2 regions of the Exiguobacterium sp. ZOR0005 genome follow, and region 1 is predicted to be linked to the other one. Evidence: a T-box and tRNA genes for the amino acid it is inferred to sense, from the RefSeq annotation. Region 1 holds a T-box; the other holds one or more tRNA genes.
The links. A T-box is a leader RNA that pairs with one kind of tRNA and senses whether it is charged. The one in region 1 lies ahead of L971_RS11985 (valine--tRNA ligase), so its partner is inferred to be a tRNA-Val.

Region 1 (11,952 bases):
GTAATTTCCGACTTTCGTCGCCGTTAATTTCACTTCCACTTTCGTATCATTCACTTTGCAGGTCTGATCACCCTGTTCAATGAGACACTGACTCGTGAAAGAGCCACTCACTTTGTTCCCATCGACTCTCCAACCGTTCGGTAATGTGCTCGGGACGACCGCGTAACCTGTCGGAATGACGTCTTCCACATTAATCGTCCAAGAGAATTGTTTATAAGCATTCTCGTTTGGCGACTGAATGAACGGGACAGCATGGTTAATATTGTATGCGAGTGTGACTTGATTACCCGTCTCGGTCACTAACGGACTGATCGTACGAGAGACGAATGCTGCTTCTTCTGAAGCAAGTACATCGACCGTAAATGTCTCAGAGGAGGTGATAGCTCCCTTCGCACGTTGCTCTTTCGTTTCAATTCGAACGTTCAACGTTGACCCGGCTTTGGCTTTATGGTCATAAAAGAAACCGGTCGCCTCATCGTTTCGCACGCTAGCGAACTTCCCTTCTTCTTTCGGAAACACTTGTTTTCCGTCGACAAGGACACGCGTGTCTAAAAATTGGTCTGCAAAGTCATAGTCGATGGACTTCCACGACAAGTAGAGTGGTTCGATGTCATATACGGTCCGTTTCTTCGACTCGTTCATGACCGGTGCAAGTACATCAATCTTTGGAGCATGGTTTGATCCGATAAAAGCACGGAACATCGTATTGACGAAGATCTCTTTCTCATCTTGCTCATTAAACGTTTGAACATGACCCGCCCCAGAATACGTCAAGTTGCCGACCGTATACATATAGTAATGGTTTGCGCTGTCGCCTGCAGTCCGGTTACTCCCCACCAAGTTGAACCAGGTCGTCAATTCCTCATTTTCTAAATCAAGTGAGAAGTATTGATTGTGTGTTGTCCTGATTTTCTTTGTTGTCCCCGAGTTAGTGCTCAGCTTATACGGATATTCCGTAAATAAGCCGCTCGCTGTTTGGACGACTGAGGTTGTCGTATTTTGCGCATATATTCCCATGTTCGTATATTCGCGCGTCGCGAAACGGGAGGCGAAATTCGATTCCCATCGATTAATCACTTTAAATTGACCACTCGTTTCGGTCCGGTATAACATGTCGTGTGTGAACATGACGCCTCTTCCTTGATCCATGTATTTAAGCAGTTCAGCATGGAAACAATCATTTGTCAGTCCTGAAATATACGAATCCTTAAATCCAAAAATAATTAAATCTTTTGAATAAAACCATGTCTCGTTTGCCTTTAAGTTCTGTCCGCAGACACGATCGATCAGTTGCTTATAACTGATTGTCTCTAAGTCAAACTCATACATGTCTCCATATGCGAGCATCTCGTTCGTTGTGAATGTACTTCGCAAGTTTCCTGTCGTTGCGGAATCAGACGTATCAGCTGTGACTTGTAGCACTTTCGCTAGCGCTTTCTCATCTTTCAACAAAAAACGGCCTGTTTGATAAGAGTAAGTACGGGCACTCGGATCTTTTAACACGAGTTTCCAATATCGCGGGCTCGTGTAACTAGGAGCATCGATACGATAGCTGATTGATCCAGCTTGCTTAGCAGGCAATGTTTCGACCCATTCGTTCGGAGTGAATCGGTCATTGCTGTCTAGGTCGATGTACAATTCGACCGTCGCATTGGACGAAGGAGCGTTCTCAAGAGTGTACTCAAATCTGATTTCCTTACCGCGCTCAGCTGGCACGATTGAAGTTGCCGATTTCACATCGACCAATGACGTCAATGTCTTCGTTCCTTGCTTCGTCACGACTTGTTTCACCTTATTCGGCTTATTCGTATTGAAAAACGTATTTAACACCGTTTTTGCCTCATCGGTCGTTTTGAACACGACAGCTTGAGTTTGTTTTAGTAGGTTAAATTTTTTCGCCGTGTTATTTTTGGTGGCAAACACGTCCTCATGAAGCAATACCGGAACACCGTTCGCAAGAAGCTCACGTTGAAGTTGTTGGACCTTCAACGCTGTAATATCATTATCATGCTCGGTCGTATTATGTGAATCACTCGTGACCGGTCGAATAGCGCTCGATCCTTTTAATTCAGAATTATAAGTAACGGTACTCGCACTATATTTCTCTTGGCTATCCGTCGCCCGTGATGGACCAAAGACGACAGCATCATATTTCCCTAATAAATCCTCTCGGGAGGCGTTGAACTGTTTCATCGTCATCGTCTGAACAGTATATCCAGAGCCTAGGTTGAGTTGTGACGGTATTTTATATGTCACGCTCGTTGTATTTTTGTTCACTTCTGCCATATCAGTTAATTCTAAAATAACAGGTTTGACTGGCGTACTTGCCGAAACAGTCGTATAAATTTCAAATAAAGTCGAAATAAGGAGTGATGTTAAGAAGACGATCGCGACGAATGCCGCTACGGGTCGTTTCAATCTTCGCTGACTGACCATGGTGCGTTTCCTCCTTGGGATATGAGTTGATTAAGACATACGTTCTCATACTCATTCATACGCTTTAAATGGATGGAAAACAAGGTCATTTTTGCAAACCTTGGAAATACGTTCTTACTTCACTGATGAAGTACAGCGACCCCGTCACGACGAGCGTCTTCGACTGCGGGTTCTTCACCCAACGGTTGAGCCATAGTTTCCAGTCGACATAGTCGGCCCCGTCCTCGATCAAACTTTCTTTCGTCCTTGTGCGCGGGAAATCGAACGTCGTCTCGTACACTGTTCCGACTGTTTGAAGCGACGCCACCATGCTGGCTCGGTCTTTATCGGCGAGGATGGCCGCGAGGACCGTCACGTCGCCTTCAAGCCGCAACTGTTCGACGAGTGCGGCGATTCCTTCCGCATTGTGCGCCCCGTCGAGCACAATGCGCGGCGTCTTCGACACGAGCTCATATCGACCTGGATGCTGCGCTGTCTCAAGCCCTGACCGAATCGCCGCTTCTCCCCATCCGAGATGGCGCGCGACAGCGACGGCACACGCCCCGTTATACGCTTGATGGTGTCCGGTCAATCCGAGCGTCACCGGAGGCAAACCGTCATATGTCACGACCGTCTCGCGACCGTCCTCGATCGACGTGACGAGTGATGTGACGTCATGAATCGGGGCGTCCATCGCCTCTCCTTGTTCGTCAAGCAACCCGATCAACCGCTCATCCGTCAAACTATGGAACATCGGCACACCTCGCTTCATGATACCGAACTTTTCGAGCGCGATCTCTTCGAGCGTGTCACCAAGGATGCCTTGATGGTCGTGCCCGATTGACGTGACGACCGTCGCGAGCGGCCGTTTCAACACGTTCGTCGAGTCGAGCCGACCCCCGAGCCCGACTTCCCAGATGACGAGGTCGGGCTGTTGCTTGTGGAAATAGAGCCACGCCATCACCGTGAGCAGCTCGAACTCGGTCAACGTCTCTGGTGACGCACTCGCACAATCTTGGACCTGGTTCGCGATGCGGACGAGGTCGTCCTCCCGAATCGGCTCCCCGTTCAACATGATCCGCTCCTCGAACTGGATGATGTACGGCGAGATGAACGTCCCGACGTTCAAGCCCTCCTGCATCGCCATCGCTCGCAAAAAGGCGACGGTCGACCCTTTTCCGTTCGTGCCTGCGACGTGGACCGACGGCAACTCCTCGATCCTGAGCTTTTCTAGCATCCACTCGATTCGGGTCAACCCCGGCTTAATCCCGAACCGAAGCTGTCTGTTCAACCAATTCAATACGTCTTGTCTCGTCTCCATCTCCATCCACTCCTATATGTACACTTCCTTTTCATCTTACCAAAATTCGCGAAGCCCTACGTAAGGAATCGGCTGTGCTATACTCGAGGCGAAGAAGGAGGGATTGCGATGACAACCAATTGGAATTTCGAGGCGACGTACCTTGAACTCCGTGACATATTTTATGATCGTGGACCGGTCCACCCGGTCGACACACCTGAACTCGTCTTGTTTAATGACGACCTTGCGAAATCGCTCGGCCTAAACGTCGAGGCGGTGAAGCAAGACGTCGCCCTGTTAGCCGGAAATATTCAGACCGACACATCCTTTTCCGAGGCGTACGCCGGACACCAGTTCGGGCACTTCACGATGCTCGGAGACGGGCGTGCCCTCATGCTCGGGGAGCACATCGCTCCGAACGGGAAACGGTTTGACGTCCAATTGAAAGGCTCGGGCCCGACCGAATATTCTCGGGGCGGCGATGGACGAGCCGCCATCGGTCCGATGGTTAGGGAATTCATCATCAGTGAGGCGATGCACGCGCTCGGCATCCCGACGAACCGCGCCTTGAGTGTCGTCAAAACCGGAGAGCCTGTCATGCGGCAACGCCCGGAGCACGGCGCCGTGTTGACGCGTGTCGCCTCGAGTCACTTGCGGGTCGGGACGTTCCAATACGCGGCCGCATCCGGTTCAATCGATGACGTCATCGCGCTCGCTGACTACGCGATTCGTCGCCACGACGCTGACCTTGAAGGAAAGCCGGACCGCTACGAACAGTTCCTCCGTCGTGTCATCACGCGCCAGGCGAAGCTGATCGCCGACTGGCAACTCGTCGGCTTCATCCACGGCGTCATGAACACGGACAACACGTTCATCAGCGGTGAAGGTCTCGACTACGGCCCGTGCGCGTTCATGGACACGTATCATCCGCACACCGTCTTCAGCTCGATTGACCGGGAAGGCCGCTACGCGTACGCAAATCAGCCGTATATCGGGTCGTGGAACTTGGCGCGTCTGGCCGAGACGCTATTACCGCTCCTCGCCGAGACGCAAGAAGGAGCGATTGACATCGCCAACAAGCTGTTGGATGGGTATACCGAGACGTATAAACAAGCATACTTCACGGGACTCGCGCATAAAGTCGGGCTGTACGTCCGAAAAGACGGAGACGATGCGCTTACGGACGAGCTGCTCCGGCTCATGATGGAGAGCGAGGCCGACTTCACGAACACGTTCCGCGCGCTCACGCTCGGTGACACGGAATCGCTCGCTTTCGCCAATCGCGACGACGGTAAGGCGTGGCTCGCCGCTTGGCGGAAACGCCTTGGGGAACAAGGTCTTCCGGACGAAGATGTGACCCGACTCATGTGTCAGCATAACCCGGCCATCATCCCGCGCAACCATCACGTCGAGACGGCGATTCAAGCGGCCGCTCGCGGTGACTTCGCACCGACCGAGTCACTGCTCGCCGTACTCAAAAACCCGTACGATTACAAAGCCGACCACGGACGCTACGTCTCGCCAGGTCCACCGCGGACGTATCCGTATCAGACGTTTTGTGGCACATGATCCATTCCGCTCTCGCGGGATGGATTTTTTAGGAACCTCTTCTCTCGATTTACGTATAAATGAACATCAACGATTCAGGAGGTTCCTTATGCGCTTACTCGCTTCACTCATTTCGTTAGGTTTTGCCTGCCTTATCTCGCTCGAGCTGTGGCAAGGTCCGTTTCATAGCGGCTGGGTTTGGTCCATGCCCGCGTTTTTCTTAATCGTTTCATTCTTCCAGTTCATGAAACATTTGAACGAGCTTGAATGGAAGGAAACAAAATGAAGGTCACAATTGCCGCATTGATGCTTCTCATCCTTTCGGCTTCCTACACGGTATATAGTCTCTACCTCTTATTGATTGGGCAAGCGATTCAGCCCCAATGGACCGGGCTTGCGCTCGGCGCCTTATTCACCTCATCGTACTTCCTGTTGACCAAACAGTTGCCAGCGTGGGACGGAAGTGATCACGAATGAAAATCGTCTATTTCATTTTGATGCTCATCGCTGCGTTTTTGTATGCGGTCTATCTCGTCCATCTGTATCGGGTCGGGCTGACCGATTCGCTCTACATGCATTTTCTTTGGATTACCGCCATCGGCCTCTACATCGTCTGGCTAAAGCGAAGAACCCCCAAACGTCACGATTGACGTCGGGGGTTCTTCGCGTTTACATCCCACAGCTTAAGCTATTGTGACTCCAAAAAAACCTTCTTCGGAGAACGCGTCTCCAAAGAAGGTCAAGGTGTTACTTACGCAACTCTTCCAAACGGGCGCGGACCGCGTCACGTTTGTCGAGGTAGTCTTTTTCTTTTGCTTTCTCTTCGTCGATGACATGAGCCGGGGCCTTGCCGGTGAAGCCTGGGTTGCCGAGTTTCTTCTGAACGCGCTCGACTTCCTTCTCGTACTTCGCCACTTCTTTTTCAAGACGGGCGATTTCTTCTTCGAAGTTGATCAAGTCAGCGAGCGGGATGAACAACTCTGCCCCCGTCATGATGGCCGACATCGACTTGTCTGGAGCCGTCAAGCCACGCGCGATTTCAAGCTCGGTCGCGTTCGTGAACTTGCCGATCGTCGCCTCGTTCTCGCTCAAGTAGCCTTGTGTCGTGTCGTCACTCGTCGCGATGAAGAGTTGGATCGGTTTCGACATCGGCGCGTTCACTTCCGAACGAATGTTACGGACCGAGCGGATGACGTTCATGACTGCCTCAAACGCAGGGACCGACTCCGCGAAGTGGAGGTCGTCACGGCGTGTCGGGTAGCTCGCACGGACGATCGAGTCGCCTTCGTGCGGCAAGTGTTGCCAAATCTCCTCTGTGAGGAACGGCATGAACGGGTGCATGAGACGCATGATCGAGTCGAGCGTATGTGCGAGCACTGAACGTGTCGTCGCTTTCGCCACCTCGTCCTCACCGTAGAGCGTGAGTTTCGCCATCTCGATGTACCAGTTACAGAACTCTTCCCAGATGAAGTTGTACAAGTAGCGACCGGCTTCGCCGAACTCGTACTTGTCGACGAGACGTGTCACTTGGTCGACCGTGTCGTTCAAACGAGTGAGGATCCACTTGTCGGCAAGCGTCTTCTCGCCTGAGAGGTCGATATCCTCGAACTTCATGCCGTCCATGTTCATGAGAGCGAAACGGCTCGCGTTCCAAATCTTGTTCGCGAAGTTCCATGTCGACTCGATCTTCTCCCAATAGAAGCGGAGGTCGTTCCCTGGAGTTGAACCGGTAAGGAGGAACCAGCGGAGCGAGTCGGCACCGTACTGGTCAATGACTTCCATCGGATCGACGCCGTTACCGAGCGACTTCGACATCTTGCGGCCTTCCGAGTCGCGGATGAGACCGTGGATGAGGACGTCGTTGAACGGTTGCTTCCCTGTGAACTCGAGCGATTGGAAGATCATTCGCGATACCCAGAAGAAGATGATGTCATAACCCGTGACGAGCGCGCTCGTCGGGAAGTAACGTTTGAAGTCTGCTGAATCCGTGTCCGGCCAGCCCATCGTCGAGAACGGCCAGAGCGCTGACGAGAACCACGTGTCGAGCACGTCTTCGTCTTGCGTCCAGTTCTCGCTGTCCGCGGGTGCGTCTTTTCCTACATAGACTTCGCCTGTCTCGTTATGGTACCAAGCCGGGATGCGGTGGCCCCACCAGAGCTGACGGCTAATACACCAGTCGCGGATGTTCTCCATCCAGCGGAGGTACGTGCCTTCGAACCGTTCTGGGACGAAGTTGACTTTCGTGTCATCATGTCCTTGTGCTTCGAGCGCCGCTTTCGCGAGCGGCTCCATGTCGACGAACCACTGTTTCGAAAGATACGGCTCGATGACCGCGCCTGAACGTTCCGAGTGGCCGACCGAGTGCGTGTGCGGTTCGATCTTAACGAGCGTGCCGTCCGCTTCTAGGTCTTTCACGAGTTGCTTGCGGCATTCGAAGCGGTCGAGCCCTTCGTACTTGCCTGCGTTCTCGTTCATCTTGCCGCCTTCGTCCATGACGAGGACGCGCGGGAGCTCGTGACGGTTCCCGATCTCGAAGTCGTTCGGGTCGTGTGCCGGCGTGATCTTCACGCAGCCTGTACCGAACTCCATGTCGACGTAGTCGTCGGCGACGATCGGAATCTCACGGTTCATGACCGGAAGCATGATCGTCTTGCCGACGAGGTGCGCGTAACGCTCATCTTTCGGGTTGACGGCGACGGCCGTATCACCGAGCATCGTCTCCGGACGCGTCGTCGCGATCTCGATGTGACCTGAGCCGTCCGCGAGCGGGTATTTCATATGGTAGAACGCGCCCTCGACTTCTTGATAGATGACTTCGATATCCGAGACGGCCGTCTTCTGTGCCGGGTCCCAGTTGACGATATATTCGCCACGGTAGATCAAGCCTTTCTCATACAGACGGACGAACACTTCCTGGACCGCTTTCGAGAGCCCTTCGTCGAGCGTGAAACGCTCACGCGAGTAGTCGAGGCCGAGACCAAGTTTTGACCACTGGGCACGGATTGTGTCGGCGTACTCGTCTTTCCATTCCCACGTCTTCTCGAGGAACTTCTCGCGACCGAGGTCGTAACGCATGATACCGTCCTCACGGAGCTTCTGTTCGACTTTCGCTTGTGTCGCGATGCCGGCGTGGTCCATCCCTGGGAGCCAAAGCACGTCATAGCCTTGCATGCGCTTCAAGCGCGTCAATAAGTCTTGGAGCGTCGTGTCCCACGCGTGTCCGAGGTGAAGTTTTCCTGTCACGTTCGGTGGCGGGATGACGATCGTGTACGGCTCTTTCGAGTCGTCCTCGTCTGCTTTGAATACGTCGTTCTCTAACCAGTAGTCGTACCATTTCGCTTCCGTCGCACTCGGGTCGTACTTCGTCGGCATGGTGATTTCGTTTGTCTCGTTGGCCATGTGTAATGCCCCCTCTATAAAATGTAAACACAAAAACGGCTTCTCTCGTCCTATACGCTAAGGACGAAAGAAGCCGAATCTTCCGCGGTACCACCTTAGTTCGCCAAACACGTTGGCGCCCTCAAAATCGAATAACGGTCGATGGACCGGACCTCTCTACTCGCGTTCAAAAGGTCAGCTCCGAGGCGACTTCCGCACCATCCTTCGCGGCCTCGCACCAAGCGGCCGCGTCTCTGGGAAAGGATGGTTGTTGCGTACTATTCCTCATCATAGCTTTTGTTCGTATCTGTTAAACAATTGTAGCGACAGAAGCTGTTTCCGTCAAGATTAGAGTGAAAACTCTTCTTGCAACTCTTTGAACGTCGCTTCGACCGCCGCGATCGTCTGATCGATGTCCTCGTCCGTATGAACGGTCGAGAGGAACAAGCCTTCGAACTGTGACGGTGGCAAGAACACGCCACGCGCCGCCATCTTCCGGTAGTATGAGCGGAACATTTCGAGGTTGGCCGATTTCGCCTTCTCGAAGTTCGTCACTTTCTCGTTCGTGAAGAAGAAACCGAACATCGACCCGGCACGGTTCGTGTCGTGCGGGATGTTGTACTTCTCGCCCGCTTTCGTGAAGCCTTCGGCGAGACGGTCGGCTTTGCGCTCGAACTCCGCGTAATGTTCAGGCTTCAGTTGCGACAGCGTCGTGTAGCCGGCGATCATCGCGAGCGGGTTGCCCGAGAGCGTTCCCGCTTGATAGATCGGCCCTTGTGGCGCAATCTGTTCCATGATCTCGCGTTTCCCACCGTACGCACCGACCGGAAGGCCGCCGCCGATGACTTTCCCGAGGCACGTCAAATCCGGCATCACGCCGAAGTAGCCTTGGGCACAGTTGTAGCCGACACGGAAACCGGTCATGACCTCGTCAAAGATGAGGAGCGCGCCGTGTTGTTCCGTGATCTCACGAAGTCCTTCGAGGAATCCTGGTTGCGGCGGGACGAAGCCCATGTTGCCGGCAGCCGGCTCGACGATGACGCCGGCGAGGTCGTCGCCGTACTTCTCGAACGCGACACGGACGCCTTCTAAATCGTTATACGGCACCGTGAGCGTGTGGCTCGCGAGCTCTTTCGGCACGCCTGGTGAGTCCGGGAGACCGAGTGTGGCAACACCGGATCCCGCTTTGATGAGGAGCGAGTCGCCGTGACCGTGGTAGCAGCCTTCGAACTTTAAGATTTTCGTCTTGCCCGTATAACCGCGTGCGAGGCGAAGTGCCGCCATCGTCGCTTCCGTACCCGAGTTGACCATACGCACCATCTCGATTGACGGGACGCGGTCGATGACGAGTTCCGCCATCTTCGTCTCGAGCTCGGTCGGTGTCCCGAACGTCCAGCCTTTCTCGGCTTGTTCTTGGATCGCTTTCGTCACGACAGGGTCACGGTGACCGAGGATGAGCGGTCCCCAAGAGAGGACGTAGTCGATATATTCGTTGCCGTCGATGTCGTACACACGTGAGCCTTCACCACGTTCGGCGAAGATCGGTGTCATCCCGACTGATTTATAGGCACGGACCGGGCTGTTCACCCCGCCCGGCATGAGCGGACGTGCTTGTTCGAACGCCGCTTCTGAGCGTGTTTGTTTGTAGGTCATGCGTAGTCTCCTTCCAAATAGCGACAGACGTCTTTAGCGAAATACGTGATGATGAGATCGGCGCCGGCCCGTTTGAATCCGACCATCGTCTCCATGACGATGCGTTGTTCGTCAACCCAGTCGTTCAACGATGCCGCTTTGATCATCGCGTACTCCCCGCTCACGTTATACGCCACAATCGGCATATCGAGCGAGTCGCGCATATCACGGATGATGTCCATGAACGCGAGCGCCGGTTTGACGATCATGAAGTCCGCCCCTTGCTCGACGTCCGATTGCGACTCCCGGAACGCCTCGCGACGGTTGGCCGGGTCCATCTGATAGCCTTTCCGGTCACCTTCACCCGGTGCCGACTGCGCCGCGTCACGGAACGGTCCGTAGTACGCCGATGCGTATTTGACGCCGTAGCTCATGATCGGGATATGGCTGAACCCGTTTTGATCAAGCCCTTCCCGAATCGACGCGACGAAGCCGTCCATCATCGAACTCGGCGCGATGATGTCAGCGCCGGCTTGTGCTTGCGTGATCGCCGTCTGGACGTGAAGCGGTAGTGACGCGTCGTTATCGACGTCACCGTTCTTCACGATGCCACAGTGGCCCGTCGACGTATATTCACAGAGGCACGTATCGGCGACGACCGTGAGTTCAGGCGCCCACTGCTTCACTTTGCGGATTGCTTCTTGGACGATGCCGTGGTCGTGATACGCTTCCGTACCTTCCGGGTCTTTATGTTCAGGCACGCCGAACAAGATGACCGATTGAATGCCGAGGTCGACAATCTCTTTGATCTCGTCCTCGAGACGGTCGAGCGAGAAGTTGAAGACGCCAGGCATCGAGCTGACCTCGCGTTTAATATTCGTCCCTTCGATGATGAAGAGCGGGTAAATCAAATCTTCTTTCCGAACATGGTTTTCACGTACGAGTGCACGCATCGACTTCGATGAACGAAGGCGACGGTGACGGTCGAACTGGTTCATGAAAAATCCTCCCCTACACACTGTATTAATGCATCCATAGTATAACATTCTGGTACCCGGACCGGTAACGTCGACACTTGTCGGACGGCGCGCTCGGTCACTTCACCGATGGCGTACCACGTCCCGTGGAAGCGCTCGAGATAAGGTGTGAGCGCGTGGACGGCCGACGGACTGAGGACGAGGAGCACCTGGACGCGTCCGAGCGCCTCGGCTTCTGTCTCCGTCAGTTCACGACCGACCGTCTCATAGACGACCCAGTCGACGACATGTCCGAGCTGTCCCATATGGTCCGTGTTTGCCAAGTCGCCCCGGGCGAACAAGACGGTCTCGTCCGGTTTGACGACGTGGGCCAAATCGTGGAACAATGCCTCGCCCGTATACGTCTTCGGCATGAGCGAGACGGTGAATCCGACGGCCTCGAGCGCTCGTTTCGTCTTCTCGCCGACGGCGGCGACCCGGACGTCACGCGGGACATCCGACAGCGCTGGCACGGCGTTTTGACTCGTGACGACGAGCCAGTCGAACGAGCGCGTCGGTAGTGGCGCATCGGTCAATCTCGTCTCGATGAGCGGGACGTGATGAACGGAAAGACCGCTCGCCTCGAGCGTGGCTCGTTGCGAAGCGGTCAATCGTTTTGTCCCTGTGTACCAGACGTCACACATTGACCGAGGCGAGAATCTC
Region 2 (11,952 bases), on a different contig from region 1:
CAAAACGGGTGTCGACCGCGACCGAGTCGATATATAAGACGTTCCCTTCTGTCTCGACATCGAGTTGTCCGATTTGGCCAGCTTGCAGCAACCAACGTTGAATCGGTTCATCCAGGGCAGCCGCCGCTTCTCCCGGATACGCGATAATAATGCCTGCGATCGTATGGTCGACGTCTGCGACCCAAATGTTTTCATAACTCAAACGATTTGCTGGACGGCTTATCCACATGGCGAGCCGCTCGAGTACTTGCTCTTTCTCCGTCGTCCCGGTAAGCGTGTAGGCGATGTCATGGATGGCCGCATAGACGAGTGGGGCCACGTTTGTTGCCTCTGTTGGTTTAGCTTGTCGAATATTCATCAATATCTCCTCCATCTACAACTTTATCATATTGGCAAAAAGAGTGGGTTTGTCAACGAACGAACTGTGGGATGATACAAACAGAAGGGAGGAAGATCTATGAAAGCTATTTTGACAGGCATGAACGGTACTGTCGCCCCCGTCGTGGCGGCAACGTTACAGCGCCACGGGATCGAACCCGTCGCGTGGGACCGAAACAAAGTATCTACATCGAACGAAAGCGAGATGCGTGATTTCATCGAATCGACCCGGCCCGATTACTTTCTCCATATCGGGATGGGCTCCGTCGAGTGGGCCGAAACGCTGGCAAGACTATGTGGCGAGTATAGAATCCCGTTCCTCTTCACAAGTACCGTCTCTGTCTTCTCGGATGATGTGACGGGTCCGATCACACCGGACACGCCACCTGACGCTAAAGACGAGTACGGATCTTACAAACGGGCGTGCGAGCAAGCCATCGCCCGTGCCAACCCTGGCGCCCAGATCGTCCGTCTCGGATGGCAAATCGGTGACAACGCCGGTTCAAACAATATGATGGACTATCTCGAGACCGAGATGGAACAAAAAGGCGTCATCATCGCGAGCACACATTGGTATCCTTCGTGTTCTTTCTTAGAAGACACGGCCGAGGCACTGTTCAACATCTTGACGAAACGAGGTGCCGGTCTGTATCAATTGAACGGGAATACGAGCCATTCGCTTTACGATATCGCCTCCGCCCTCGCCGAACATCATGATCGTCCTTGGCGCATCGAGCAGGCCGACGAACCGAAACGTGACAATCGCATGGTCGATACGAATATCACCATTCAACCGATCACAAAACGATTAGCACTTCACAGAAAATGAACCACCCGTTCGGGTGGTTCATTTTTCATGTGCGTCGTTCGATCTCGGTCAACACGAGTTTGCTTTTCGGCAAACTTGGTAAATCGACAAAACTATAGCTCAAATCTTGTGGTGGCACGGTATAACGATAGCGGTTCAAGAAGACATCGATCGTCTCTTTCATGACGGCAATCGTCACGTGTTCACCGGCACAGCGATGCCCGAAGTCAGCATCGCCCCCACCTTGGGGAATAAATGTGAACGGACTTTCTTTCCAATCGTTGAACCGTTCTGGCATAAATTGCTCCGGTTCGTCCCAGTGTGCAGGGTCGTGATTCGTCCCATACAAATCGAGCAAAACGAGCGTTCCTTCTTCAAACGCGTACCCGTCCCACTCAAAATCTTGTTTGACTCTTGCTGCCGTCACTGGGAAGAACGGATAGAAGCGGCGAACTTCTTGCACGAACCACGTCGGATTGACCGAACCGGCAACAAGCTTAGCTCGCGCTTCTGGGAATTGATGGAGCGCGAGCACGGTGAAGAGGACGTAAATCGACACAGCGACGGTCGGTCTCAAAATGTTGATGACTTCGACGGCAACAACGTCCGCCGGCAACAGTTCCCCTGTCTCGTCGCGATGCCAAGAGAACTCATACAAGGCCGTCTTCTCGTTCGGTAACAAGCGGTTCGTCCGTACTTCTTCGACCATCTCTCGGATCCACGCCTCGGCCGAGGAACGGGCTTGACGTCCTCGGAAGTGTTTCGGTCCTAGCGCCGTTCCCGATTCGAACAACAGACGCATCTCATTCGTACGCTTCTCGACTTCTGCTTCGGCGAGCGGGACGCCTGCCCACTCGCAAACGGCACGCATGAGCACTTCTTGAGCCGTGTCATATAAGACGATCTCTCCGGTGGCGCGGTCGAGGGCACGTTCCCATTCTCGACTGACGAGCCGCGTCAACCGGTCGATATTTCCAGGGAACATAAGTGACATGAACATCCGTTTGCGGTGCGTATGGGCTGGCCCATCAAGCGTCTGGACCCCATCCTCACCGAACAACGTCTTCAAGAGACGTTTCGGTGCCGCATCTTCACGGACAAAACGTTCGGCATCATAGAACAATTCAGCCCCGTCTTCCCCTCCTAGACAGATGGCCCGCTCCCCGAGCAGCCTCGTCTCGAATATGTTCGACTGGAACCCTTTCCGGCGATTCGGGACGAAATGGTAACCCTCTCGTAAGAAATCAACGCTATGATCGAGTCCTTGTTCTTTAGGTATCGGTCTTGTCATTTCCTTCACCCTTTCTTTCACAGACTATAAAGGATGTTCCCTCCTCCGTCACGAACAAACCTATAGAAGAAAGGAGTGGTCCGATGCTCTCATTCATTTTGACATTCCGGCGCATGTTTCGCGGAATCTGGCGGGGGTTAAAAGAACCTGAGTTTCAAGTATTGTTCAGCCTCGCTTTCCTCACCATCTTGTCCGGCACGTTGTTTTACGTCCGCTACGAAGATTTACGATGGCTCGATTCGCTCTACTTCAGCGTCATCACGCTGACGACGATCGGCTATGGTGATTTTGTGCCGTCGACCGACCTCGGGAAAGTGTTCACGATCGGCTACGTCATCACAGGCGTCGGCATCATGGTCGGTTTTGTCACCCAAGTGTTCAACCACTTGCAGCAAGCCCGCCTCGAAGAAGTGAAAAAGAAAAAAACGCCACCGTCCGAGTAGGAAGGTGGCGTTCGTTCGTCATGACGCCTTTCGATTGCGATTTTCAAGCGCGAGCTGTTGATTGAACCGTTTCGTCTCGGCGATGACGACACCTGACAAGAACAACAGGCCGATCAAGTTCGGGATGGCCATCAAGCCGTTGAAGACGTCTGATAACGCCCATACCAAATTGAGGTTCGTTGTCATGGCGCCAAGACCAGCGACGAGGACGAAGGCGATCCGATACGGAATGATCGACTTTTGACCAAACAAGTAATGGATCGAGCGTTCCCCGTAATACGACCAACCGAGAACGGTCGAATACGCGAACATGACGAGACCGATTGTGACGACGTAGCGGCCGAACGGTCCGAGGAACTGTTCGAACGTGGCCGCCGTCAAGTCGACCCCTTCGAGACCAGACCCGATCTGCCCACCCATGACGAGTGTGATCCCCGTGATCGAACAGACGATGAGCGTGTCGAGGAAGACTTGAGTCATCGAGACGAGTGCTTGCCGTCCCGGCATATCCGTTTTCGCGGCTGCTGCCGCGATCGGTGCCGAACCAAGTCCTGCCTCGTTCGAGAAGACCCCTCGTGCGACACCGTAACGGATCGCCGCACCGATAGCCCCACCACCGATTGCCTCGGCACTGAACGTGCTGCTGAAGATGAGCGCGATCGCATCCGGGATGAGCGTGTAGTTCATGACCATGATGATGAGCCCGCTGCCCAGATAGAAGATGATCATAATCGGGACGAAGAGGCTGACGACACGACCGATTGATTTGACTCCTCCGAGAATGACGGCACCCGTGAACACCATCACTAAAATCCCGGACACGTAGAGTGGGACGTCAAACGTCGACTTGAGCGCCAAGGCGACAGAGTTCGTCTGAACCCCGTTCCCGATGCCGAACGCCGCGAGCGAAGCAAACGCCGCGAACAAGACGGCGAGCCAGCGTTGTTTCAATCCACGTTCCAAATAGTACATCGGCCCTCCGGCCATCTGCCCCCGTTCGTCGGTTACCCGGTATTTGACGGCGAGCACGGCCTCGGCATATTTTGTCGCCATCCCAAAGAAACCGGACAGCCACATCCAGACAATCGCACCCGGTCCCCCGAGCACGACAGCCGTGGCGACACCGACGATATTCCCCGTACCGACGGTCGCCGCAAGAGCGGTCATGAGTGCTTGGAAGTGACTAATGTCCCCTCGTGACGTCTTGTCTTGGTTTTTCGAGAAGGCGAGCTTTAATGCGTAAGGCAGTTTTGTGATTTGAAGGCCACCTAACCGTACTGTCAAATAAACGCCTGTCCCCACAAGCAAAATCAACAGCGGCGGTCCCCACACAAAGTCTGAAATCGTACCGATGAGTTCACTGAACGATTGACTCATGCTGAAATCCCCTTTCCCCTTATGTAATGGTACATCTCTATTTTTTCAGAATACTTGGAACATTGTCAAAAGTATTGTACTAAAACAAAGGTTCACGCGCGGACCTGTACCTAAAACAGCGAGACGTCGATTAGACGTCTCGCTGTGATGGGGGTTTCTCTCGTTGTAGCGGTGCTTTCCAGTCAAACTCGTCCGGCACATAGTCGAGTCCGCCCGAGTGGAACGGCTGACAGCGCATCAGACGTCGTGCGGTCAAATAGCCTCCCTTGACCGCACCGTGTTTCTCAATCGCTTCAATCCCATAATGGGAACAGGTCGGATAAAATCGACACGTCGGTGGCTTTAACGGTGAGATGAACCGTTGATACCCTTGGATTCCGCGCACTAAAATTCGTCTCAAGTTCCTCGCCTCGCTCGCTTATTTTATTGCCATCATAGCTCGTCAAACACGAAATGTCACTTCCGTCACTTTCATTTGTCGAGTATATTCCTTCACTTTTTATATTTCCTTTCTTTTACAATTTGAGCACGTGAGGCGATATTCGGTGAAACATTTGTTATGATAGGCACCATGTACTAGACCGAATCTATATGAAGAGGTGACGAAAATGAATTTATTAATGGTAGGAGCAGGATCAATGAGCGAGGCCCTCGTCCGAGGTTGGATCGACTCCGGTCTTTCACCAGAGTCCATCACGATGACGAACCGGAGTGACCGGGCTCGATTGGACCAACTACACAACGAACTCGGCGTCCAAGTCGTTGAGGAAGAGGACGTGAACGCTTATGATATCGTCATCCTGGCGATGCAACCAGACGGTGTGCTCCCGTACGTGCGCTCGAAGACGTGGACGGCCCCACTTCTCGTCTCTGTCGCAGCCCATATCGAGCCGGCGGAACTCGAGGCCGCCTCAGGGCTTCCTGCCGTGTGCGCGATGCCGAACACGCCAGTCGCATTCCGAGACGGGATGACGGGCCTTTGGTTCGGACCGGAAACAGACGAGTCTGTGCGCGCGACAACGACCGCTCTTTTCGAACGGGTCGGGCGAACGGCCGTGACGGACGCAAAAACAATGTCTGCCTTCATGGCAGCAGCCGGATGTAGCCCAGCGTTCTTCTATGAAATCGTCGGATCGATGACACCGGTCTTGACCGACGCTGGATTTGACGAGGCGACGGCCCGACAAATCGTCGCCCAAGCGATGAAAGGATCTGCCGAGCTGTTACTTCACGAATCGCGTCAAACCGAAGAATTGATTGCGGACGTAGCCGCGCCAGGAGGTCCGACCGATCGTGGTGTCGGCGTACTGCGTGCTCGCGACTTGTCCGATGTCATGTCCTCGGCATTGCGTGAAAGTGCGAAAGAAGGTCATGAATCAGTCGACACAACGATCGACAGAGTGTAAGCGATGCTTACGCTCTTTTTTTGTTTGTAGACGATAAGCGTTCACAAAGTCGATACTTTTTCCCGACGCCGTGCATGATATGCTAGCAAATGAGAAGTATTATCATTTGACCAAATTGGAGAGATTTAAATGCGCTCATTGCTAGCCATGCCCTTGCATCAATCGGTAATCTTATCCGATATGACGAAGCTGGATGATCGACTACGACGCCGAATGATCGCCTTAGGTTTTTATGAGGGCTGTTCTGTCCAAGTCAAACGTCGGGCCATCTTTGCCGGTCCGCTCACCGTCGAACAAGTCGAGCACCAACAGATGATCGCGCTCCGTCGTTCGGACGCCGCCCAGATTGGAGTGATCGTTCCGTGACTCAAAGAATCGCACTCATCGGAAATCCAAACACCGGTAAAACGTCACTCTTCAACCGCTTGACCGGTTCTTCTGCCCATGTCGGGAACTGGTCGGGGGTGACGGTTGAACAGAAAGTTGGGACGTTACATGGACAAAATGGGCACTTGATCGACTTGCCCGGCATTTATGACTTAGACCCTTTGTCAGCGGATGAGGCAATCGTCGCCCGCTTTCTGTTGCAGGAGCCGTTCGATGGAATCATCAATATCATTGATGCCTCACAGTTTGAACGGAACTTGCAACTGACACTGCAACTTCTTGAAACGGGACACCCGTTACAAATCGGCTTGAACATGGTCGACGTCGCCAAAGGACGGGGGATCGATATCGATCTCACACATCTGCAACAATGTCTAGACGTGGACGTGTTCCCGCTCACCGCTCGGACAGGCGCCGGTTGCGAAGTCCTTCTGACTTCACTTCGGATGATGCCACGTGAGCCGTTCATCCTCGATTACGGGGTCGAGACCGAGCAAGCAATCCGACAAATTCTTGTTGCGACCGGCTTGTCGCCGGACGAGCGCTGGGTCGCCGTTCAATATTTGGCAGGAAATCGCGTCATCTCCAAGCATCTCGAAGCAACGACACCGACGGTCAGTGACATCCGAAAATCGCTTGAACAGGCGCTTGGACGTTTTGCCCACGCACAAATCACAGAGCGGAGACGTGAATGGGCCAAAGCGATTCGCCAGCAAGTCGTCAACCGTCAAAATACCATACGCGTCACGACGACCGACCGAATCGATGCTGTCGTCACCCACCCGGTTTTGGGACTACCGATCTTCTTTGCGGTGCTCTATAGTTTATTCCATGTCACGTTTAACTGGGTCGGGGCCCCATTGTCAGACATGTTCAATTTCTTTTTGTCAGGTCCGTTCACGTCAGCTATAAGCTCGGCGCTCCAAACGTTCGGTGCCTCCGCTTTCATTCAGGCGTTGCTGCTCGATGGGGTCATCGCCGGTGTCGGAGGGGTGCTCGTCTTTGTGCCGCAAATCTTCGTGCTCTTTTTCTTTATTTCATTGTTAGAAGACTCAGGGTATATGGCGCGTGTCGCCATCGTCATGGATCGCTTCATGCAACTCGTCGGGTTGAACGGTAAAAGTTTTATTCCGATGATCATCGGGTTCGGCTGTAACGTGCCTGGCATCATGGCTGCCCGTACAGTTGAAGAAGAGCGGGAACGCCTCGTCACCATCTTCATCTCACCGTTCATGTCATGTTCCGCGCGTCTCCCGATTTACGCCGTCTTCGCCGCTAGCTTCTTTGCGACTAACCAAGCGCTCGTCGTGCTGTCGTTGTATGTGCTTGGCATCACGCTCGCACTCATTGCCGCAAAAGTGTTCACTTCCGTATTGGCTACAGAGGATGACCATAGCCTCTTTCTCGTCGAACAACCTCCTTACCGTATCCCACAAGGGTTGACGCTTTGGCGCAGCACGTGGCAGAAAGCAAGAGGCTTCGTTCGAAAAGCAGGTACGTTCATCTTCGGTGGCTCTGTCTTCATTTGGCTCCTCGCTTATTCAGGTCCGAGCGGATTCGACGTTCCGATGAATGAAAGCTTTCTCGCCCTCATTGGTGGATCGATCGCCACGCTGCTCGCTCCATTAGGATTCGGAACATGGCAGGCAGGCGCTTCGCTTATCACCGGATTTTTAGCGAAAGAAGTCGTCGTCTCCACGATGGCCATCATTTACGCGGTCAGTGAGTCAGACCTTTCCACTTCATTATTGCCGCTGTTCACACCGCTCAGCGCGTACAGTTTCATGGCATTCGTACTTTTATACGTCCCTTGTCTCGCGACAATCGCTGTCATTCGTCGGGAAGTCGGCAGTGTTCGGCTCACATGGGTGGCCAGCCTATACGGACTCGGCGTCGCCTATGCCGTTTCATTCCTCATCTATCAATTCGGTCGTCTACTAGGCTTTGCATAACAAGGAGGAAAGCTTATGTATTTATTTGATTTATTAGTCGGTCTCACCGTCTTCGGTTACGCTTCCTATACGCTTTATCGCTTTACACAGAAGGCGAAATCCGGAAAGTGTGCCACATGCGAGTTGGAATCGACGTGTACGACGACTTGCGACGCCATCGACTGGGATGCCATCATCAAACAGGCGTTACAGTCCGATCGAACGAAATGACAAATAAAAACGGGCGAGCCGCGTTTGCGAGCTCGTCCGTTTTTTAAGGAACCATATGTAACACGGTCACGACAAGCGCCACCATCAAAATTCCGGGCAACAAGTTTGCCACTCGTATTCTCGTAATACCAGCCAAATTCAGGCCGATGGCGACGATCATGACGCCGCCGGTCGCCGTCATTTCCAAAATGAAGCTATCCATGAGCGTTTCCGGGATGAACTTCATGATTTGGATGGCGAGAAGCGCGATCGCCCCTTGATAGAGCAAGACCGGTACGGCCGAAAACATGACACCGATGCCAAGTGACGAAGCGAGGACGAGCGCCGTGAACCCATCAATCATCCCTTTCGTGTAAAGAACGTCATGATCGCCTCGAAGTCCACTGTCGAGCGCTCCGATGACCGCCATCGCCCCGATCACAAAAATGAGCGTCGCCGTGACAAACCCTTCTGCGATGCTCGATTTCCGGTTACCGCCGATTTTCCGCTCCAATTGATAGCCGATTTCGTTCAGCTTCTCATCAAGCTTCCACCACTCCCCGAGCGCTGCGCCCGCGACGAGACTCCCGATCACAATTAAAAAGTTCTCACTCTTCAGTCCCATTTGAACGCCGAGTAGCACGACGGCTAGTCCGATTGCGGCCGTGACCGTCTCTTTCATCCGTTCCGGGATCCGGTGGAACAGAAGACCGAACAACGTCCCGATGACGATCAATGCCGCGTTGACGAGCGTCCCTAACAACACCATCCTGCATTCCCCGTTTCTTTATGTATTGAAAGCAATATACCAACCCGTTCCATCGGATGTCAATTGAAAAAAGAACAAAAAAAAGAGCCACTTCTCGCAAGAAGTGGCTTCGCGGAAACCCACGTTCCTATGGGTTTCGCATCGGGTTTGGCACCCAAGTGATTCTGACTGGGCTCGAACCAGCGACCTCTACCCTGTCAAGGTAGCGCTCTCCCAGCTGAGCTACAGAATCAGGTCGTGTCCTCTCTTAAGGACACTATTAATATATCAAGAAACTAATGCGTTGGCAACTGTTTTTTAAAAGTTTTTTTATTTTTTTTAACGCGACATTTCTTGTCGTTGAATGTGACGGCAAAGCCGCTCTAAGTCACCCGCATATACCGATACGAGCATTCCCTCGTACTCCGTGTCCCGGTCCCAATGAAGTCCGTTCGCTTTCGCCACACGTTGCGATGGCACGTTGTCCGGGTGGATGAGCGAGATAATGTCTTTCTCCCCTTCCTCGAACGCATGTTGCATAAGGCGAGCCGCCGCTTCTCGACCGTAACCCATGTGCCAATGCTTCGGTGCCAACCAATAGCCGACTTCAAGTTCGATATTGCCGTCGAGCTCGTGTAACAACGTACCGGCATGGCCGATCGGCTCGTCACTTTCAAACGTCATCAACTTGAGTAACCCGGTCTGCCGTCCCGTCTTATAACGCGCCAACTGCCGCTCGAACCATTCGATCGTCTGCTCATCCGTATACGGTTTTCCGTCCGGGCTAATGAATCGCATCACCCGTGGATCTTGCAACAACGATTTGACGAAATAAAAGTCAGCAATCGTATATGGTTCAAGCCGTAAGCGCTCAGAGTGTAACTCGACATGCTTCATCGTTCCCGCCCCTTTCGTTCACAGTCTTTACTCATTAATTCCCGTTATCAAATAAATTCAATCCTGTTCAAGCGATAACTTTCAAGCCGACGACGCTGCCGATAATGAGCGTTAAAAAGAAAATTCGCCACCGGTCCGTCGATTCGTTCAAGTAGAGCATACCGAGGATGACCCCACCGGCCGCTCCAATGCCGACCCAAATCGAGTAGGCGAGTCCGAGCGGCAACGTCTCGAGAGAGCGGGACAATAAATAGAAACTGAGCGCGAACGTCACGATCGACAAGATCGACCACTTTAAGATTTGATAGCCTTTTGATTTTCCCATGAAAAAGACGGCAATCATCTCGGCCAGTCCCGCCCCTATTAAAAATGCCCAACTCATGCTGTCCCTCCTCCCGTCACTTGTTTCAATCCGATCACACCGACTAACAACGTTCCAATGAAGACGAGCTTCATGCCGGTGAGCACCTCGTCAAACAAAATATTCCCGACGAGCACTGTCCCGACCGCACCGATCCCCGTGAAGACGGCGTACCCCGTACCGGCCGGCAAAACCCGGAACGATAATGCCAACAATCCGAAACTGACAATCAACAAGACGATTGTAATCAATGTCGGTCCAAGAACGGTGAACCCGTTCGATAATTTCATCGTCGTCGCCCAGACGATCTCGAGCAGACCGGCGAGGACGAGCCACATCCATGCGAGTTGATCACGTTTCATGTCCACCCGACCCCTTTCTTGAAGATTTTAAAGGCGGCGCGTTGCCGGGCAACCCGGTTCGTCTCGAACGTGAAGAGAGAGACGAGCGCACCGTCTAAAAAGCAATAGTATGCGTGGTAAATGTCATCAAGTGACTGGTTTGGTAAATCACCTTGCTCCATGGCGAGACGAAACTGTTCTTTCTCGAACGCTTGGAGTTCTATCTCGACTGTTCCGAGTGTCGCCTCGATGAACGATCGTAACTCAGGTGGCGGCACGAGCAACATCCGTTTCGTCAGCATCCACGTTTCCTCTTCTTCAAAGAAACGAATGAGTGCCTTCACGATCGCCGCGATCCGCTCGAGCGGTGGAGCGTCGACCGACGCGTCACGCGCATCCATCCATGCCCGCTCATATCGTCCGGCCATCTGTTGTACGACTTGTTTGAATAGCTGTTCCTTTCCTTCGATATGCGCATAGAGTGACGCTTTTTTTATACCGACGTCCTCGGCGAGTGCGGCGAGCGACAGTCCTTCATATCCTTCAAGGGCAAAACGGCGCGTCGCCGCTTGCTCAATTCGTTGTTTCGTATTCATGTCTATTCGGCCTCCTAACTGCTCCCTTAACTTTACCTAACGAACGGTAGGTAGTCAAGTACGGCGATTGAATTTTTAATTGGAGACCTTCACAATATAGGAAGTGTATCGGAAAGGAAGGTTGTTTATGATTGAACAGTTCAGCTTCACAATCCCGACGGATCGTCGTGGTCAAAAACGTATCATCTCCATATATCGTCCTGACTTTGTGACGGCGCAACATCCGCTCCCTGTCCTTTATATGCATGACGGACAAAATGTGTTCGACTCGAAGACAAAATCCAGTTGGGGCATCGACCGCCACATTGAAGATTTGCACTTGCCGCTCATGGTCGTCGCCGTCTCGAGTCCTCCGGATTGGCTGGACCGTTATGATGACTATTCTTTTTACGAGGATGACATGCTCTATCGGCGCATCGGACCTGAACTCGCAAAGACGAGACCGACGCTCGGCGGCCGTGGACGCCTCTATACGGATTGGCTCATGCACGAGTTGAAACCATGGGTCGACGCTCGTTACGCGACCGACCCGGATGATGTCGGGGTGATGGGCAGTTCGATGGGCGGAGTCATCTCTTTATACATGATGGCGACCTATCCGTCGATTCGTCGAGTCGGCTCGCTGTCAACGGCTGCCTGGTCAAACCTCGACCCGCTCGTCCGCGAACTGACACAAGCCGACTTGTCGGCGCGCCTGTATCTGGATATCGGTACGAACGAGACGAGTGGTCCAATCACACCGGAAGACTATCTATATACGAACGCCAAGCTCGTCGAG

Region 2: it has a tRNA-Val gene. The T-box ahead of L971_RS11985 (valine--tRNA ligase) is inferred to sense a tRNA for this amino acid. The anticodon was not compared.

Annotation. Positions count from the first base shown of each region.
Region 1 is NZ_JTLB01000026.1:15,520-27,471, forward strand. It holds gene L971_RS11965 (DUF5057 domain-containing protein) at 1-2,436, opposite strand, end outside; gene L971_RS11970 (folylpolyglutamate synthase/dihydrofolate synthase family protein) at 2,522-3,736, opposite strand; gene L971_RS11975 (YdiU family protein) at 3,845-5,284, shown strand; gene L971_RS15080 (hypothetical protein) at 5,373-5,549, shown strand; gene L971_RS11980 (hypothetical protein) at 5,546-5,740, shown strand; gene L971_RS15085 (hypothetical protein) at 5,737-5,913, shown strand; gene L971_RS11985 (valine--tRNA ligase) at 6,011-8,662, opposite strand; T-box leader at 8,719-8,942, opposite strand; gene hemL (glutamate-1-semialdehyde 2,1-aminomutase) at 8,990-10,294, opposite strand; gene hemB (porphobilinogen synthase) at 10,291-11,271, opposite strand; gene L971_RS12000 (uroporphyrinogen-III synthase) at 11,268-11,900, opposite strand; gene hemC (hydroxymethylbilane synthase) at 11,926-11,952, opposite strand, start outside.
Region 2 is NZ_JTLB01000022.1:51,274-63,225, forward strand. It holds gene L971_RS09105 (GNAT family N-acetyltransferase) at 1-358, opposite strand, end outside; gene L971_RS09110 (sugar nucleotide-binding protein) at 458-1,207, shown strand; gene L971_RS09115 (cytochrome P450) at 1,233-2,477, opposite strand; gene L971_RS09120 (potassium channel family protein) at 2,561-2,920, shown strand; gene L971_RS09125 (sodium:alanine symporter family protein) at 2,939-4,297, opposite strand; gene yidD (membrane protein insertion efficiency factor YidD) at 4,428-4,697, opposite strand; gene L971_RS09135 (pyrroline-5-carboxylate reductase) at 4,906-5,703, shown strand; gene L971_RS09140 (FeoA family protein) at 5,833-6,069, shown strand; gene feoB (ferrous iron transport protein B) at 6,066-8,042, shown strand; gene L971_RS09150 (FeoB-associated Cys-rich membrane protein) at 8,058-8,252, shown strand; gene L971_RS09155 (DUF554 domain-containing protein) at 8,296-9,000, opposite strand; tRNA gene L971_RS09160 (tRNA-Val) at 9,160-9,232, opposite strand; gene L971_RS09165 (GNAT family N-acetyltransferase) at 9,319-9,876, opposite strand; gene L971_RS09170 (multidrug efflux SMR transporter) at 9,944-10,258, opposite strand; gene L971_RS09175 (multidrug efflux SMR transporter) at 10,255-10,599, opposite strand; gene L971_RS09180 (TetR/AcrR family transcriptional regulator) at 10,596-11,174, opposite strand; gene L971_RS09185 (alpha/beta hydrolase) at 11,302-11,952, shown strand, end outside.